DNA from 3 places in the Ferdinandcohnia salidurans genome. Region 1 is predicted to be linked to each of the others. Evidence: riboswitches for the same ligand, from Rfam matches in the RefSeq annotation. Region 1 holds a riboswitch; each other region holds the start of a gene.
What was found. A riboswitch is a leader RNA that binds a small molecule or an ion and turns the genes downstream of it on or off. The one in region 1 is predicted to bind cyclic di-AMP.
Positions count from the first base shown of each region.

Region 2: it holds a riboswitch for cyclic di-AMP, as region 1 does, so the genes downstream of both, ACFSFW_RS06290 (dicarboxylate/amino acid:cation symporter) here and ACFSFW_RS10490 (hypothetical protein) in region 1, are expected to answer to the same signal.
Region 3: it holds a riboswitch for cyclic di-AMP, as region 1 does, so the genes downstream of both, ACFSFW_RS11840 (potassium channel family protein) here and ACFSFW_RS10490 (hypothetical protein) in region 1, are expected to answer to the same signal.

Region 1 covers NZ_JBHUEK010000017.1:14,957-18,238, reverse strand. Annotated here, with positions in the region: gene ACFSFW_RS10505 (YciI family protein) at 1-132, shown strand, start outside; gene ACFSFW_RS10500 (DinB family protein) at 333-857, shown strand; gene ACFSFW_RS10495 (GNAT family N-acetyltransferase) at 963-1,430, shown strand; cyclic di-AMP (ydaO/yuaA leader) riboswitch at 1,640-1,776, shown strand; gene ACFSFW_RS10490 (hypothetical protein) at 1,782-2,000, shown strand; gene ACFSFW_RS10485 (TrkH family potassium uptake protein) at 2,064-3,282, opposite strand, start outside.
Region 2 covers NZ_JBHUEK010000008.1:75,392-78,673, reverse strand. Annotated here, with positions in the region: gene sstT (serine/threonine transporter SstT) at 1-33, shown strand, start outside; gene ACFSFW_RS06300 (DUF3231 family protein) at 92-1,108, opposite strand; tRNA gene ACFSFW_RS06295 (tRNA-Val) at 1,244-1,316, opposite strand; cyclic di-AMP (ydaO/yuaA leader) riboswitch at 1,532-1,682, shown strand; gene ACFSFW_RS06290 (dicarboxylate/amino acid:cation symporter) at 1,821-3,050, shown strand; gene ACFSFW_RS06285 (alpha/beta hydrolase) at 3,163-3,282, shown strand, end outside.
Region 3 covers NZ_JBHUEK010000018.1:142,958-146,239, forward strand. Annotated here, with positions in the region: gene ACFSFW_RS11830 (MFS transporter) at 1-901, shown strand, start outside; gene ACFSFW_RS11835 (VOC family protein) at 1,009-1,431, shown strand; cyclic di-AMP (ydaO/yuaA leader) riboswitch at 1,635-1,781, shown strand; gene ACFSFW_RS11840 (potassium channel family protein) at 1,849-2,526, shown strand; gene ACFSFW_RS11845 (TrkH family potassium uptake protein) at 2,561-3,282, shown strand, end outside.

The DNA.
Region 1 (3,282 bases):
GCGATGAGGATGCCAGACCCACAGGGAAATGGGGAGGGGCAGATTGAATTGCGTCAAGTAATTGAGGACCCGGTAATGTTTGAGAAAGAAACAGCTAAATTACGCGAGAAATCAGAGAAAGAAAAACTATAGTGACAACCTATGAAACCCATCGTACCATTGAAGGAATCTTGAACGTCGAATCGGCCGATGTATTCTGGTGCCTGACCCTCAGTACGGTAATGCTTTACTGTGGTAAGGGCCAGGCCCTTTTAGTTTTGTAATAATAAGGGAGTTTGAAGAGATATAATCATAGTAAATGGAGAAGCATAATGATGAGAAGGAGGAGTTGTATGCAATTTAACATGAAAGAAGCGATAGAGGTGCTTGAACGTACACCACAAATGCTGGAGTCTTTTTTATCTGGTTTATCGGAAGGATGGCTGCACTGTAATGAAGGTGAAGGAACTTGGAATGCCGTTGAAGTGATAGAGCACCTCATTGAGGGTGAGAGAAATAATTGGATACCAAGACTAGAATTTATTCTTCAGGAAGGTTGCAATCAACCATTTCCTCCATTTGATCGATATTCACACTTAAAAGATAAATCTCAAATGTCAATTGATGAAAAGTTGCAGGAATTTAAAGCACTAAGAATGCAAAATATAACAAAACTTAATTCTCATATTGATCCTGATCTTCATCTTGAGTTGAAGGGTTCACACCCTGCATTTGGTACAGTGAAGATGAGAGAGCTGCTTTCAACATGGGTTGTTCATGATCTAACACATATTGCCCAGATTGTAAGGGTGCTGGCTGAGAGATATAGGACAGACGTTGGTCCTTGGAAAGAATATTTAGGTATTTTAAAAGAGTAGGAGAATAAACATTAGGTGTTATTCAACAAGGTTAAAAGAGAATTGGTATTTTACTATAGGTGCAGGTTTATGTAAGAAGTAATAATTGTTGGAGGAGAAGTAAAGTTGAAAATTAGACTTGCTGAACTAAAAGATAGTACTCAATTAATCAAAATGAGATGGGATTTTACGGTTGAATTTGATGAAAGTAAAAAAGACTCCTCATTCGAGCATTTTGAACAGGAATGCCATTCTTTTTTAGAGAAAGCAATTAATAGTGACCAGTGGTTTATATGGGTTGCAGAGATAAATGGACAAATTGTATCACATATATACATAGAATTAATTCAAAAAGTCCCCCGACCTGGTAGAAGAACATACCCATTTGCCTATATGACAAATGTATACACAGTTCCAGAATACCGGAATAAAGGCATTGGAAGTGATATGCTTCGTATGATCAATCAGTGGATTAAAGAAAACAATTATGAATTTGTGATTGTTTGGCCTAGCATAGATTCTATTCATTATTATAAGAAAAACGGTTATATTTCGAGTACGGAGCCTATGGAATATTTCCCATCAAAAGACTAGTGCGTTTTTAATTGAGTTAGTGTACTTAAAAAGTAGGATCGTTTAATAGTTTTATTTATAATTTTACGGAAAGATGAGTTATATCTAGAAAAATAAAGGGATATGAGGTTATTTTATAAAAAAATGCTTAAAATGGCGTATTTTCGAGGATTTTATGTATTTACAACTCGTAACAACCGGAGTATTCTAGTGGCAAAGAAAACCTTAATGAAATATTTCGGCCTAATTCTGTAAAGGGAACGGAGGAACCAATATTTGGGGTTAACTCAAACTTATTTGAGGGGATGAGATTCTCTTTCGCCATCCTACCCGTCAGCTAACTTCGTAGGCTAAAGCGAAGGGGTGGTTATTATGGGGAATATTTGCAGATTTGTAATTAACGCGATAGGTAAAAATGGAGAATTATATTATACCCAATGTAGGGATAAGGAAGAATTAAAACATTGGCTAAAAAAGAATCAACATAAAATCTTTGTCAATGACTTAAAAGTTATCGATAAGGAAAAAAATCCAACCCTACGATGGTTGACTAAAATAGAATTAAGAATGGCTTTAAGACGCCATTCTTAAGATGATAAGACATTAGTATAACAATTTGAAAGACCTTCTACTATTAGAGAAGGTCTTTTTAAATTACCCAATGATTACTCGCTCTTTTGGATAGTGATATTTCGGTTCATTACCATTTTTAGAAATAATAAATATAAAAGAAAGAATTCCAATTCGTCCAATAAACATTAACAGAGTAATGATGATTTTTCCAATATCACTTAACTCAGAAGTTATTCCCATTGATAGACCAGTTGTTCCAAAAGCCGAACATACTTCAAATAGTATTTCCATTGTTGAAAAGGGCTCCGTTATTTTTAGCAGCATAACAGAGATGAAACAAAGGAATATTGCTGTATGCATAATAGCCATTGATCTTAATATGTCATCAGGGTGTATTTCTCGTCTAAAAACCTTCACAGATTTATTCCCTCTTGCAAAGTTATACATAAATAACAGATTAATCGCAAATGTTGTTGTTCTTACTCCACCACCAACAGAACTTGGAGAAGCTCCAACAAACATTAAAACACATAGTGCAAGAAGTGTTGGTTCAGAAAACTGGCCCACATCCATGGTTGCCAAACCACCATTTCTAGTTGTAGCCGATTGAAAAAATGCATAGAAAAAAGACTCGTGCCATGTTTTATCAGCGAAGAAATGGCGTGCTTCCAAAATTAGAATGGAAATTGTACCCAGAAACATCAACGAAAAAAATGTAACAGTTGTTAATTTTGTATATAAAGAAAAATGGGGTGATTTATATGGTTTTTTATTCCGTATAAAATCTTTTACTTCGATTAGTACAGGAAATCCGATGGCCCCAAGTGTTAATAAGATGATATTTATCAACTGGACAAAATAATCGTTCGCAAATGGAATGAGTGATTGACCAGTAATATCAAAGCCAGCATTTGTTGTTGCACTTACAGATGCAAAAAAACCTTGTAAGTATGCTTCTTGCCAGGTAGGATAATACGATAAAAAATATGTACCTAGAATAGTTCCTCCAAATATTTCGATAGCAATTATGATAAACAAGATATTTTTCATTAGCTTTACAAGCCCAGCCAGTGTGGATTGGTTTTGGTCAGTTTGAATAAGTTTTCTTTCTTTTAATCCAATTTTTTTTCCTACCAGTAACCAGAAAAAAGTCCCTAATGTCATAATTCCTATTCCACCAAATTGTAGGATAAACATGAGGATAAAAATACCAGCCGTAATAAATGTATCAGGAGTTGAAACTACACCAAGTCCAGTAACACTAATTGCACTAACAGCTGTAAATAATATGTCAACAAAT
Region 2 (3,282 bases), on a different contig from region 1:
GAAATGAAGGAAACTGCGAAAAAGTCAGCTTAATCTTATAAATCGGACACACTCTAAAAAAGACAAAGGGAAAAAAATTCCCTTTGTCTTTTTACCTTTCGGCCTTATTTTTTATCAGTTGTTCTCTGTCATCTGTTTGTGGAGGCTCCTCCAACCACCCATGTTTAATCATAATATTGGCCCCATCCTCAGCATACAATGAGATTTCTGGAATTAATGAGGCATATTTTAAACCTACATCTCTCCTAGGGCTAGCAGCCATGGCCATTCCAAAATTCCCAATACCCGCTGCAATCATTGCTGATACATGAAACATAATAAGTTTGTCAGAGAAAACACTCACTTTACTGTCAGTTACAGCTGAATCCCAGCTCATAGGAGTAGGAAGATCCTCTTTGATTAGAAAGTTACTAAATAGCTCTATATATTTTTGAGAAAGTTTCTTTCCTCTTATTAAAAATTGTTTTACATCCTTACCTTCCGTGATCTGTGCAAATCCTGTCATTAATACCTTGCCAATCGCATTGGTTTGCACATTTAAAAATAAATGACTAATTTCGACTGAAGTTAGGGCTCTCTTTTTTCCCATGAATCCAGCCAGAAAATGCTGTTTCTCTACAAAATCTACCTTGTCAGGAATAGAAATATAAGGAGGTCGTACATAAGTCCCTTGTTTTAACATCAATTCACGTGTTTGGTCTTGCAACTCAACCCCTAAATTTAATATACGTTTATGAAAAGCAACTACATCTGGACGTGTCGCAAGGCCAAGTGCCCCACTACTACCTGCCATTCCGAGAATGGACATTTGTCTTAAATACATTAATACGAAAGTATCAGAAAAAAGTCTTGGAGCTTTCACATTTACATCCTGCTCTGTAAATCCTAGCGGGATTGGAAAGTCCTCCTTTTCAAAGATATTACGTGCGATCGCAATATTTTCTTTAGAGGCTTTCAACGTCATGTCAATAATTGGGCGAACTTCCTCATCTTCTACTTTCTCTAAAAAATATGAGTTTACACATACAGATAACGTATCATTTATGTATTGTGTCCATAAGCTCGCCATCTCCGCTGCAGTTAAACGAATTTTGGATTTATCCTCCATGTAATCAACCGACCTCCTAGTCTAGACCTACCAAGGATAATTTCTCCAAAAAGCAAGAAAATTATTATACTATCCCCCAAAACCAGAAAAAAAGCAAAAAAAAATAGCACTTAAGTAATCTCAAGTGCTTCGTGATGATTCCGAGAGGGCTCGAACCTCCGACCCCTACCCTGTCAAGGTAGTGCTCTCCCAGCTGAGCTACGGAATCACTATATGAATAATTCATAATATACATTCGTTTCGAGCGTTTGTCAATTAAATTCTAGTAAATTTTATAAGGGTTACTATTTTTCTGAGGTTTGATGGTATTTGATGGTCACCTTTTTGTTATGAAAATATTAACATCGTAAAAAACGTAAATATATGTTATTATTGACATACATTCATTTTATTTGTATAAATATAATATCAAGGCAAAGTACAATTTAATAGTCGCTGAATTCCCATTTTTGGGAAACGGGGGAACCATAAACGTGCAAAAGGGCACACGGGGTGAATCCTTTTTTATAAAGGTAGGAGATACTCTTCATCCGAATCCGACAGCTAACCTCGTAAGCATTTGGAGAGAGCATTGTTGCGCAAATTTATCGATAAAGCCACGAGCCACACTCTCGTGGTTTTTTGTGTCTCCAAAAAATGCTATTCACCGCATTACACACCACCCTTTTGCTGCCCAAATTCACACTCGAATACATCTTAGAGGAGGTTTTTTATGTCATTAACTAAAAAGATTTTATTAGGTTTAGGTCTTGGTGCACTTGTAGGTCTTATCTTAAACGTAACGTCACCTTCCATTTTTGAAATTGCGAATACTTGGATTTTCGTTCCACTTGGTCAAATTTTCTTGAATTTAATTAAAATGCTTGTTGTTCCAATTGTCTTAGTTTCTATTACTCTAGGAGTTACAGGCCTTGGTGATCCAAAGAAGCTTGGAAGAATTGGTGCTAAAACGATAACTTATTTTTTAGCAACAACAACGATAGCGATTACAATTGCGATCGCTCTTGCTTCCATCTTTAAGCCTGGCGCTGGTGGAGCCTTTGATACGCAAGGGGCTACTTATGAAGGGGCAACTGAAGCTCCTCCATTTATGGAAACACTAATTGGAATTATCCCAACAAATCCATTTACGTCAATGACTGATGGAAATATGCTTCAAATTATTGCATTTGCTATTTTTATAGGTTTTGCTCTAACCGTGTTAGGCGAAAAAACGAAGGGTATTGTAAATTTATTTGAACAAGCAAATGAAGTGTTAATGTATCTTGTTAATCTTGTAATGAAGACGGCTCCATATGGTACGTTCGGCTTAATAGCGACTGCTATTGGTGGCCAAGGGTATGCTGCAATTAAAGCAATGCTTGCTTACTTCTTAATTGTACTTGCCGCTTTACTTGTTCACGCAGCCATTACTTATGGTGGTACGATTGCAGTATTGGCAAAACGAAACCCCATTGAGTTTTTCAAAGGTTTTGCACCTGCGATGACGGTTGCTTTTAGTACATCAAGTAGTAGTGCCACTCTTCCTGTATCTATGGATACTGCACAAAAAAATCTAAAGGTTCCTGAACCAATTAGTAGCTTTGTTCAACCATTAGGTGCGACTATCAATATGGACGGTACAGCTATTATGCAAGGTGTTGCCACCATCTTCATTGCACAGGTATACGGATTTGATCTAACTTTTACTCAAATTATTATGGTTATCCTAACAGCTGTGCTTGCAAGTGTAGGTACCGCTGGTGTTCCTGGTGTTGGTTTAATCATGCTTGCCATGGTTCTAAATCAAGTTGGTCTACCACCAGAAGGTATCGGTTTAATTATTGGTATTGATCGATTACTTGATATGACACGTACAGCTATTAATATAACAGGTGATGCAGCGTGTGCTGTATATGTTGCAGAATCTGAAAAGAAACATATGGATGAAGCAGCTGCTTAATGCGTAATATGTACCGAAAGCGACAGGAAGTTTTTCCTGTCGCTTTCCTATTTTTCAAGCGTTATAATAATGATGCAGATTAACTTAATCGATTGTTTGGAGGTTTAAAAAGATGACGATTAATAAAAGCACTGTTAGGGAAATGACTATACATAGTAAGCTTTTAAATGAAGAACTTGAGCTTATCGTTTATTTGCCTGCCACCTTTTCCCCTCTCTATAAATATAATGTT
Region 3 (3,282 bases), on a different contig from region 1:
AGCCGTCCGTGCCTTTGGAACCGGAATCCAAATGCCTGCAGTCGGTGCGATTTTACCGCAGATTGTTCCTAAGGATAAATTGACAAAAGTGAACGGGGTGAATGGAAGTATTCAGGCTATTATCATGTTTGTTTCTCCAATGGTAAGTGCCGCACTATTAGGTTTTGCGACAATTGAAACGATTTTCTTCATCGATGTCATAACCGCAGCAATTGCAATAATCACACTGCTCGCTTTAAAAATTTCTGTACATGAGAAGGCAGCAGAAAAACAAACAACTAGCTACTTTAGTGATTTTAAACAAGGGCTGCAATATGTAAATAACCATACGTTTCTGAAGAGCTTTTTCCTTTTCTTTGCAGTGTTCTTTGTGTTAATGGCACCGGCAGCCTTCTTGACACCGCTGCAGGTTACGCGCAGTTTTGGTGATGACGTTTGGCGTTTATCAGCAATCGAAATCGCCTTCTCCATCGGCATGATGGTCGGGGGAGGAATAATCGCTTCCTGGGGAGGTTTCGAAAACAAAATTAAAACATTGGGATTTGCTAGTGTAATCATGGGTGTCTGCACATTTGCACTTGGTATCGTTCCTAACTTTTGGGCTTATTTTGCCTTCATGGCTCTATTCGGCGTCGCCATGCCGATTTTTAATACACCCGCAACCGTTTTGTTGCAGGAGAAAGTAGAAGAAGATTACCTAGGAAGAGTGTTTGGTGTGATGGGGATGATTTCAACCTCAATGATGCCCCTTGGAATGCTTATATTTGGCCCAATTGCAGATATCATCAAAATTGAATGGCTCCTTCTCGGAACGGGAATATTCATTATCATACTAGCCATTTTCATGAGCAGAAATAAAGTATTAATTGAAGCAGGAAAACCTACAATCGCAGAATCATAGGGACAAGGGGACAGGTCCCTCGTCCCACCATTTTTTGACAAATAGGATAGTGGAGACTGTGATGACACACCTGTCGTTCCAGTCCTAAAAGGAGGCATCATTCGTTTATGAAAGCCAGAGTCAATGTAATTACATTAGGTGTAAATGATTTGGAGAAAGCATTAGAATTTTATCGCGATGGATTAGGATTCCCAACAGAGGGTATTGTGGGCAAGGAATTTGAGCATGGAGCAGTTGCTTTTTTTGATTTACAATCTGGATTGAAGCTTGCAATCTGGAAACGAGAGGATATTGCTTATCAGGCAAAAGTTACTAAGACTCCAGCAAGTCCTACTGAATTTACAATTGGTCACAATGTAAATAGTAAAGAAGAAGTGGATAAGGTATTGGAGCAGGCCAAAAATGCGGGTGCAACAATAACAGATCCAGCTCATGATACTTTTTGGGGTGGATATTCCGGTCACTTCCAGGATCCGGATGGCCATTTATGGGAAGTAGTCTGGAACCCGGCTTGGGAGATTGAGGACTAGGTTATTGGTTCAAAAAATGAATATGCTACAAGTTTTGAAGAGGCAGTATGTTTTTTAAAAGCATACTGCCTTTTCATATTTAAGAATTCAAGTGCAAGGAGATCACGCCTAAATACGGTTCTTTATCGTCAAAAAAATTATTATTGACAACAAAGTAAAATGGGAGTAAATTCTCATTATTAATTCAAAAAAATAATCCGAACACCTTTTATTCGCTGAATCATTTTTGAGCGGGGGAACCATTTTTTTGATAGGCTCAGCCTATCTTGGGGTGAATCTTACAGAGTAAGAAGGGATACTCTCAATTCCTAATCCGACAGCTAACCTCGTAAGCGTTAAAGTATCCATATCGAGAGAAAGGTCAAAGGTTCAGCCTAAGACCATTCTATTTGTGATGGTCTTTTTTGTATTGGTGTTATGGAAGGAAAAGAGGAGAGGTTGTTGAAAAAGCAATTCGTAGTTATTGGCTTAGGTCGATTTGGGAGTGCAGTGTGTAGGGAATTGAACATGTTAGGTAATGAAGTTTTAGCAATCGATATTAACGAAGACAGAGTGAATAATATGATCAATGATTCAACCACAGCAGTAGTTGCAAATGTAACGGATGAAAATGCTCTCAAAACATTGGGAATAAGAAACTTTGACCTTGCCATTGTCGCTATTGGAGAAGATATGCAATCAAGTATCCATTGTACCTTGTTACTCAAAGAGATGGGGATTGTGGTTTGGGTAAAAGCACAAAATTCATACCACCACAAAATATTAGAAAAGATTGGTGCGGACCGAGTCATTCATCCGGAGCAAGATATGGGAATAAGAGTTGCGCACCAACTTAATTCTGAAAATATCATTGATTTTATTGAGCTGTCAAAAGACTATAGCATTCTGGAATTAAAAGCCACTGAGAAAATAAATCAAAAATCGTTAATTCAATTGGATATTCGTGCAAAGTACGGTTGTACAATATTAGCGATTAAAAGGGGAGAGCAAATCAATATTTCACCTTTACCCAATGATATCCTTCATCAGGGTGATACGTTGGTTGTGATGGGAAGTAATTTAGATTTACAACGGTTTGAAGAAAAAGGCTTGTAGTTTAATGGATTTATAGGATTGGGGAGAAAAAACTATGAAGATCAAACAATATATAAACCTGTCTCCTTATCAACTTTTAATCTTTATATTTATGTTTTTTATACTAGTTGGTTCGCTATTGTTAAAACTGCCTATAGCAACGACAACATCGATTAGTTTGATTGATGCTTTATTTACCGCAACTTCTGCAATGACAGTGACGGGACTTATAGTAGTGGATACTCCAAGTGTGTTTACAACATTCGGTGAGGTAATAATTGTGTCGTTGATTCAACTTGGCGGATTAGGAATAATGTCTTTTGCTGTACTAATCTATATGATGCTTGGTAAAAAGATTGGGTTGAAAGAAAGAATGGTTATACAACAATCATTAAATCAAACTTCGCTTGGAGGAGTTATTAAACTAGTTAAAAACCTGTTTATCTTTTCAATTTCAATTGAATTTATTGGCTTGCTTATTTTATCCATTAAGTGGGTTCCTGAATATGGATGGTGGAAGGGAATATATTATAGTTTTTTTCACTCTATATCTGCGTTTAACAATGCTGGCTTTGCATTATGGTCAGATAGTCTAATGGGTTATGCAGGGGATCCAACCGTTAATATAGGGATTACCTTTCTATTTATAACAGGTGGAATTGGGTTTACTGTATTGATGGATATCTGGCATAATAAACGTTTTAACAAACTAAGTCTCCACTCCAAACTGATGATAATTGGTACATTTATTATTAACGTTGTAGCAATAATTCTGGT